Regions from separate parts of the Arthrobacter sp. R1-13 genome, predicted to be linked through region 2. Evidence: predicted binding sites of a transcription regulator. Region 2 holds the regulator's gene; the other holds the start of a gene.

Evidence for each region. The regulator LexA, encoded in region 2, represses DNA repair genes until DNA is damaged. The targets are predictions, from matches to a motif close to TCGAACANNTGTTCGA.
Region 1: the regulator LexA is predicted to act here: its motif matches at 2,000-2,015, upstream of M1D88_RS19775 (LexA family protein).

The regions. Positions count from the first base shown of each region.
Region 1 covers NZ_CP096420.1:4,270,571-4,274,614, forward strand. Annotated here, with positions in the region: gene M1D88_RS19765 (ATP-binding cassette domain-containing protein) at 1-287, shown strand, start outside; gene M1D88_RS19770 (hypothetical protein) at 314-1,663, opposite strand; cyclic di-AMP (ydaO/yuaA leader) riboswitch at 1,666-1,823, opposite strand; gene M1D88_RS19775 (LexA family protein) at 2,029-2,460, shown strand; gene M1D88_RS19780 (Y-family DNA polymerase) at 2,453-3,751, shown strand; gene M1D88_RS19785 (amidohydrolase family protein) at 3,824-4,044, shown strand, end outside.
Region 2 covers NZ_CP096420.1:2,440,411-2,444,454, forward strand. Annotated here, with positions in the region: gene M1D88_RS11180 (histidinol-phosphate transaminase) at 1-54, opposite strand, end outside; gene M1D88_RS11185 (LysM peptidoglycan-binding domain-containing protein) at 132-530, opposite strand; gene lexA (transcriptional repressor LexA) at 1,014-1,763, shown strand; gene M1D88_RS11195 (ATP-dependent DNA helicase) at 1,778-3,844, opposite strand; gene hflX (GTPase HflX) at 3,837-4,044, opposite strand, start outside.

The DNA of each region.
Region 1 (4,044 bases), 1.8 Mb from region 2:
CGGAGAAGGGTGAGGTCTATATCCTCGACGAACCGACCACGGGCCTCCACCTGGCCGACGTCGAGAACCTGCTGGGTCTGCTCGACCGCCTGGTCGGGTCCGGCAAGTCGGTCATCGTCATCGAGCACCACCAGGCGGTGATGGCGCACGCCGACTGGATCATCGACCTCGGTCCCGGTGCCGGCCATGACGGCGGCCGGATCGTCTTCCAAGGCACTCCCGCTGACCTTGTCGCAGCCCGCTCCACGCTCACAGGTGAGCATCTGGCAGCGTACGTGGGGGCCTGACGCCGGCACGAAACCCGGAGCAGGCCTCAGTACCAGTTATTCGCTGCGCGGAATTCCAAGGCTTTGGTCGGGGAACCATAGCGTTGTTTGATGTAGCTCATGCCCCTGTCCACCTGGCTGCCGCGCCACCCAGCTGAGGTGTCCCAAAGGGTGCTCAGGGCAGTCATCTCCTCGGCGCCCCATCCGTACGAGGCCAGGCGGCTGCTGGCATAAGTGCTGGTATCGACGACGTCTTCCGCAGCGCCGTCCACGGCTGCGGGAGCCGTAGCGGTGGCCGTGCCCAGCAAGGGGTCGAGCAAGCCGGTAACTGGCGTCAGCAGTGTACTCGGTGACTGCGACGGTGTCGGTGTCGGTGCTGGTGCTGGTGCTGGTGCTGCGGTTGTCGCAGGAGCCGGTGCCGCCGTTGGCGAGGCCGGCGCGGGCTGAGGGTTCGAGGAAGAGGCCGGAGGCTGGGCGTTCGGGGACGTGGCAGAGGCGGGCGGAGCCGCGGCGGTGGAGGCAGCCGCTATTGCCGCCAGGGTGGGAGCGTCCACCGGCATGGGGAGGCTGCCCACACCAGGCAGGCTAGTGCCTTGTTGATCCGCTGCCGCCGGGACATCGGCACCGGCCGCCGCTTGGGCCGGGGTGCCGCTGGTTGTCCCAGGGGACGTGGCCGAGACGGTTGGCCGGGGGGTAGTGGTTCCGGCGGTCGGCCGTATTCCGGAGGTCGCCCGAGTCGCGTTCGTTGTGCCGGGGGCCTCCTGGGCGGAAGTTTCCTTGCCGAAGAAGGGCAGCTCTGTGGCCTGGCTGGCTGCTCCTACGCCAAGCAGCACGGCAAAGGCTCCGGCTACGACGGCCATCCTTTGACCCATGACACGAACCGAAACGGCTTTCTTCAGGACATCATCGGGCTTGGAACTGAATACGGCAGCCAGCTGAGGGCTATGTGCGCTCGTCTGGGCGTCGATTGCAGCGGCGGCCGATGCGCTCACCGTTGGCTTTTCAACTGCCGCGCGCCCCGTCCTGCTCCGTCGCGTCGCTGCGGGGGCGGGACGCACTTCGGCTATGGGTGCGGTTTCCGGAGCGGAGCTCTCCTGCACGGTCGTCGGAGCGGCTTCAGTCACAGGCGCAGTCCTGGGGGCAGGGGGTACTTCAAAGGCCGGGCGCCTGTCCCTGCTTCGCCGCGTGACGGTGGAAACCGGTGCAGTGGGCTCAGGTTCTGCGGGAATCGGCGCGGCCGGAATCACGGTGGTGGAAACGGGGTCCGTGGGAGCCGTCCCGAGGTTCGGCTCTTCCGCGGCGGGGTTTGTTGGGCTGGGGGTTTTGACGGATGGCGCAGCTTCTGCGCGATGCCGTCCGGCGCGTAAAGGGCGCGACTGATCGAAAGAACGGGACATGATGGTTGCCTCTCAACGCCTGCGAGGTTAGCTGTCGGGTTCGGAAGAGGTCAACCGGCCGGCACGTTAGACGTGACGGCTTCACCCCACGGGCCGCTGGGTAGCGGCCCGAAGACTCTGGGTCCCCCGTCTCTGCCTTAGTGTTGGGAGTCCGGGATGTGGCAGAGCTCGGCGTCAGCCCGGACGCGGCCCGATCCAGATGGGCCACGCACAAACCGTACAGGAAACCCTCCCTTAAAGTCACGTTTAGGTAACAGGAAAAGGTTGGCGGCGAGTCACGTTGCACCATCCGGATGCGATAGGCCTTTTTGTCCGACCTCGCAGTACACTGAATTATCGAACATATATTCGAATGAAGGTGTGTTGTGGGCATTATTGTGGGTCCTCGTATGATAGCCGCCGGCAGCTCGCTGCTCACGGTTCTCATCTCCCCTGTGGCGGTGGCTGCAGGCTACCCCTCGCCAGCGCAGGACTACTTTGACGGCAGGATCGACCTCAACGAACACCTCATCAAGGACATCACCAGCACGTACGTGGTGAGGGTCTCGGGAAATTCAATGGAGGGGGCGGGCATCAGCGACGGGGACGAATTGATCGTCGATCGCGCCCTGGAGCCCAAGGACGGGTCCGTGGTCATCGCCGTACTGGACGGTGAACTGATCATCAAACGCCTCCGCATCAGACAAAGCGGCGTCCTGCTCCAGGCGGAAAGTGCGAACTACCCGGATATCCGCGTTGCAGCACTGTCCGACCTCATCATTTGGGGCGTGGCCACGAGGTGCCTCCACCATGTCTAAGCCGGCAATGATGCACCGGATGCAGCAGATCGCCCACGTGGACGTGAACTGTTTTTATGCCTCGGCTGAGCGTGCCTTTGACCCATCCCTGGAAGGTCGGCCACTGGTTGTGCTCTCCAATAACGACGGGTGTGCCGTTACCCGGTCACCCGAGGCCAAGGCACTGGGCATCCCGGTAGGCGAGCCCTGGTTCAAGATCGCACCACGGGTCAAGGAGTGGGGCCTGGTGGCCAGGTCCAGCAACTATGAGCTGTACGGCGACATCAGCGCGCGCGTGATGGAACTCCTCAGCAGGTTCTCGGCCTGGCTGGAGGTCTACAGCATCGACGAGGCCTTCCTTGGCGTCAAGGGAACCCCGGATGAGCTCCTTCGGCTTGGACTGGAGATGAAGGCCGCCGTGCGCCGCAACGTAGGCGTGCCGGTGTGCGTCGGAATCGCAGGAACCAAGACCCTGGCAAAACTTGCGAACAAGTGGGCCAAGAACAATCCGGGCTTCAACGGTGTTTGCCTCTGGGATTCCCTCCCCCTCGCCCAGCGGGAAACACTGATGGCCCGGCTGTCGGTGATCGAGATCTGGGGCATCGCCTCCCGCCTGACCAAACGCCTCAATGCCATGGGAATCCAGTCGGTCCTTGACCTTTCAAAGGCAGATCCTGTGATGATCCGGGACCGCTTCTCAGTGATGGTGATGCGCACCGTCCTGGAGCTTCAGGGCACACCATGCATTCCGATGGAGGAGGAGCGGATCGGCAGGGACCAGTTGATTTTCAGCAGGTCCTTCTCCACGCCCATCACTACCGTCCATGAACTTCGCCAGGTCCTCAGCATTTACGGTCAGCAGGCCAGCGCCAGGCTGGCCAAGCACGGATTGCAGACCAGAGTCCTCACGGCATACGCCGCCACGTCCTACTACAACCCCCAGGACACTTCCTACCCGTCGGCCTGCATCAGGTTGCCGATGCCCACCGCCGATCCCGTGCTCCTTACCCGGGCAGCGCATGCTCTGTTGCCGCAGATCCAGGAGGGAATCAAATATGCGAAAGCGGGAATCATGGTGACCGATCTGCGCCCCTCGGGGAACCAACCGCCCCTGTCTCCGTTCGAGAACCCTCACGAGGAACGCGGCATCGGCCCTCTTCTGGAGGACGTGGCCCGCCGTTATGGCCGGGGCTCCATCGGACTGGGTCACGCCGGCATCAGGGGAGGCCCGGACTGGACCATGAAACGCGACATGATGTCCCCGCGCTACACCACGCACTGGGATGAACTCCCGCTCGTCAAGGCTGCCTAGATCCCACGCGCATCACCCTGCCGCCACCGGGGTTCGCTTTGCCGCTTGCTCCTGCACGCCTAGCCTGTTGCTATGGTTCACCCCTCCGCGGCCGCCCCGTCCGATGTAGTTCTTGCCTCCATCCGGCAACCCGGCGATTCGGAATGCTCTGACATTCACATCGCTGGCGGGGTGGTTTCTCGTATCTCGCCGGCGGGAGACCATCCGGCTCGCCCCACTGTTGTGGACTTCGACGGCGGCTGCGCCATCCCCGGACTCTGGGACGAGCATGTCCACATGACTCAGTGGGCACT
Region 2 (4,044 bases):
CCGGAGATTGTCGCGGAGTGGCAGTCGGTTCAAGCGCGCTAGCTGGTCAGTCACCAGAACAGTTTAAGTGCCTGATGCCGGGGCCGGAAAACTGTGACGCCTCCAGGCGAAGCCGGGCTCGAGGACAGGGCTCACGCGGAGGGGACAAAGAGCTGCTGCCCCGGACTGACCGCACCTCCATCGAGGTTATTCAACTGCACGATGTCAGCCACGACATCCCGCGGATCGCGCTCAGGTGCAACAGTGCCGGCGATGGCCCACAAGGATTGGCCCTGCTGCACGGTGACGGTCACAGTGGGAGTCAGGGAGAGCTCGGCGACGGTGTCAGCTGCCTTGGCCGGAGACGTAAGGAATCCCGAGAGCGACATCAGCAAGGCAGTCAGCAGCATAAGGGGCAAGACCACCAGGACAATCCATCCGCGCCGGGTAAGCCGCAGCGGTGCCTGCACCCGGCCATGGGCTTGACCAGGGGTGCCAGCACCGTAGCCACTGGCTTCGTGGGCGCGGGCCCCGTGACCGGCAGGTGCCATTTCGGGCTCATAGACAGCGGGCCTCTGCGGGGCGAGGGAACTGTGCAGCGTCGTCGCCGACTGAGACTCCCCGGAGACCGATTGCGGAAAGAACTCGTGGAACGCGGATGTAGCTGACATGACCGTCCTCCTGGACCATACTGTGCTGCCCGTCGTGTTCATTGATGGCAAGGTATTCATTGCCACCGGCCTCCGGTTTCGAACGCTTGAACGAATTCGGCGACCGGAGCAAGCAAACTAGAAAACCGACTAGAACACATGTTCGAACCTTACTGACTAAGTTTTAGCATGTATGATCGAACATTGTCGAGACTCACTAGAACAAATGTTTGAAAAACTCCCTTGGCTGGCCTAGGTTTGATCAAAGAAACATTGATCAGGACAACCACATCTGCAGTTGATCAGCAGGGTCTGACATTCAGGCAGAACGTTCCCGGCGGCTGGCGCTCAGAAGCCGGGAGAAATGGAAAGGCGTTGGCGAAAATGGCAGCACAAGCCGCGGGCAGCAAGGCCACCGCAGGGGCCTCGCAGAATGCCCGGACGCCCAAGGGCCTCACTCTTCGCCAAAAGAGAATCCTGGAGACCATTCAACGGTCGGTCAATGACAACGGCTATCCCCCATCCATGCGTGAAATCGGGGACACAGTCGGCCTTGCGAGCCTGTCCAGCGTGACCCACCAGCTGTCCCAGCTGGAGAAACTCGGTTACCTGCGCCGGGATCCGAAGCGTCCGCGCGCCATGGAAGTGTTGATGCCGCTGACCCTGGAAGAAGGCGGAACGGAGCCTTCACGGCCGGAAAAGCCAAACCGGCTCAGGAGTGTAGGCCGTCAACCGGTAACGGAACTCGCTGGCGCAACAGACACCGCCATGGTCCCCCTGGTCGGGCGCATCGCCGCAGGCGGTCCTATTCTCGCCGAACAGCTCGTCGAAGAGTTTATGCCGCTCCCCCGCCAGCTCGTTGGCCACGGAGAGCTGTTCATGCTGAAGGTCGCGGGAGACTCCATGATAGATGCCGCGATTTGTGATGGTGACTGGGTGGTTGTGCGCCGTCAGAGCGACGCAGTCAACGGCGATATCGTGGCCGCGCTATTGGACGATGAAGCGACAGTTAAGACGTTCCGCCAACGGGACGGCCACACATGGCTACTGCCACAGAACACGCAGTACGAGCCCATCCTGGGCGATCATGCCACCATTATGGGCAAAGTGGTCTCAGTCCTGCGCTCCATCTAGGACCCGCGCTCCAGCTAGGTACTGGCCACGCGCGTTTCCTCGGCCAGCCGTTTGAGCGCCGCCACCGCAATCGCAGGGTCGGTGGTGGGCCAGAAGGGCGGCAGGGCAGCACGCAGAAAATTGCCGTATCGCTCAGTTGATAACCGTGAGTCCAGCACGGCGACCACGCCCTTGTCCCCTGTCGAACGAATAAGGCGGCCGGCACCCTGGGCAAGCCGAATGGCGGCGTGGGTGGCGGAAACAGACATAAAGCCGTTGCCGCCTGCCTTTGCTACCGCCCGGGAGCGCGCCGTCATGAGGGGATCATCAGGACGCGGAAAGGGAATCCTGTCGATCACTACGAGGCGACACGAGCCCCCAGGAACGTCCACTCCTTGCCAAAGGGACATGGTGCCGAACAGGCAGGTGTCAGGCTCATCCGCAAACTGCCGGACCAGCGCCGTCATAGTTGAATCACCTTGGCAGAGAATGCTCATGTCGAGCCGGGGACGCAGGGCTTCCGCAGCGTCCTCCGCTGCCCGGCGTGAGGAGAACAGGCACAGCGCCCCGCCCCCGGAGGCAAGAATCAGCTTTTCGAGCTCATCGAGAGCTTCGGGTGAGGTGCCCCGACCCGGTTTCGGAAGATGACCCGCCACGTAGAGAATTCCTTGTTTCGGATAGTCGAAAGGAGAGCCGACGTCGATGCCGGTCCAGCTCGGCGCACCCGGGCCCACGAGACCAAGGCCGCCCGCCGCAGGTTCGAAGGCGGAGCCGATCGCGAGCGTAGCGGATGTGAGCACGACGGTGTGTCCCTCGAACAGTCCCTCGCGGAGCCGGCCTCCGACGCTTAGGGGCGCCACATTGATCAAAGCCGGCGAGGCGTCATCGGGTGCGGAGTAACCGTGTTGCGGATCAAAGGTGCTGTTTCGGGAAATCCACACCACTTCGCCGTTTTCCCGCGCTGCGATAAGTCGTTCACACAATTCCAGGATCACCAGCAGGCGGGAGCGCGCCAGCTGCCGCCCGCCGTCGGCCGTGGTGGAACTGTCCCCCTTGGAATCGGAGAGCGCTGCGCGGCATGCGTCGCGGAGCTGGTCCACACAGTCGAGTTGTTCGTCGTTGAGCCCGCTGGGCAGGAGACCGCTGGGGATCCCGGCAATCGCAACTTCGAGGTTGGCCGCCGCGGAGTTGAGGGCGTCAACGGTGATGCCCGTATTCTTGCGCGCTCCTGATGCCGCCGCATGGACCATGGCAACGGAGAGTTGCCCGGAGACTGCACCCGTGACCCGGTCCTGCAGTTCATGGGCCTCGTCCACCACCACAACATCGTACTCAGGAAGCACCGCCAGGCCCTCGAAAGCGCTGACGGCGAGCATGGCGTGGTTGGTGACAACGACGTCGGCCTCGGCGGCGTTTTGACGGGCCAGTTCACTGAAGCACTCGGCCGCCATGGGGCATTTCTGCGCCCCCAGGCACTCCATTGACGTGACGGACACCTGCCTCCAGGCTCTGTCGGTCACGCCTGGCATCAGCTCGTCGCGGTCGCCGGTGATGGTCTTTTCCGCCCAGTCACGCAGCCGGACCACTTCTTTGCCCAGTTGGGACGAAGGACCACCCATGGCTGCCGCAAAGTGAGGCACGCTGGTGTCCTCTCCCAGAGAGAACAACTGCCCCTCAGACGGCTCCTCGGATGGGAAACCGCCCTCGAGCTTGTGTCTGCAGACGTAGTTGGCTCGGCCCTTGACGAGCGCCACCTTCACAGGCCGGTCCAGCGCCGGAGTTATTGTTTCCAGCAGCCTGGGCAAGTCCCTTCCCACAATCTGAGTCTGCAGGGCCAATGTGGCCGTCGAGACGAGAGTGGGTTTGTCACTGACAAGCGAGTGGGCGATGAGAGGAATCAGGTAGGCGAGGGACTTACCGGTCCCTGTTCCTGCCTGGACCAGCAGGTGGTCGCCGCTGTCTATTGCGCGCGCCACCTGCCGGGCCATTTCGTGCTGACCGGTGCGGCTCTCGCCGCCCATTCCGGAGACAGCCCGGTCGAGCAGTTCAACCACAAACCGCTCACTGGCCGATGCATTCGCCTCCGCATCCGCTTCAGTCATTGCTGATGAAGGATTCCAGCTCAGCGGCAAGACCTTCCCGGACCATCACAACGGCACGTGTGCCATGCTCATCGTGATCCAGGGTAAGGATTTCAGCATCTGTTTCGTGGAGTTTACTGATCAGGTCACCCCGGTTATATGGGATATGCAGTTCCAGCTTGACGCTTGGCCTGGGAATGGAGTCACTGATGGCTTTGAGC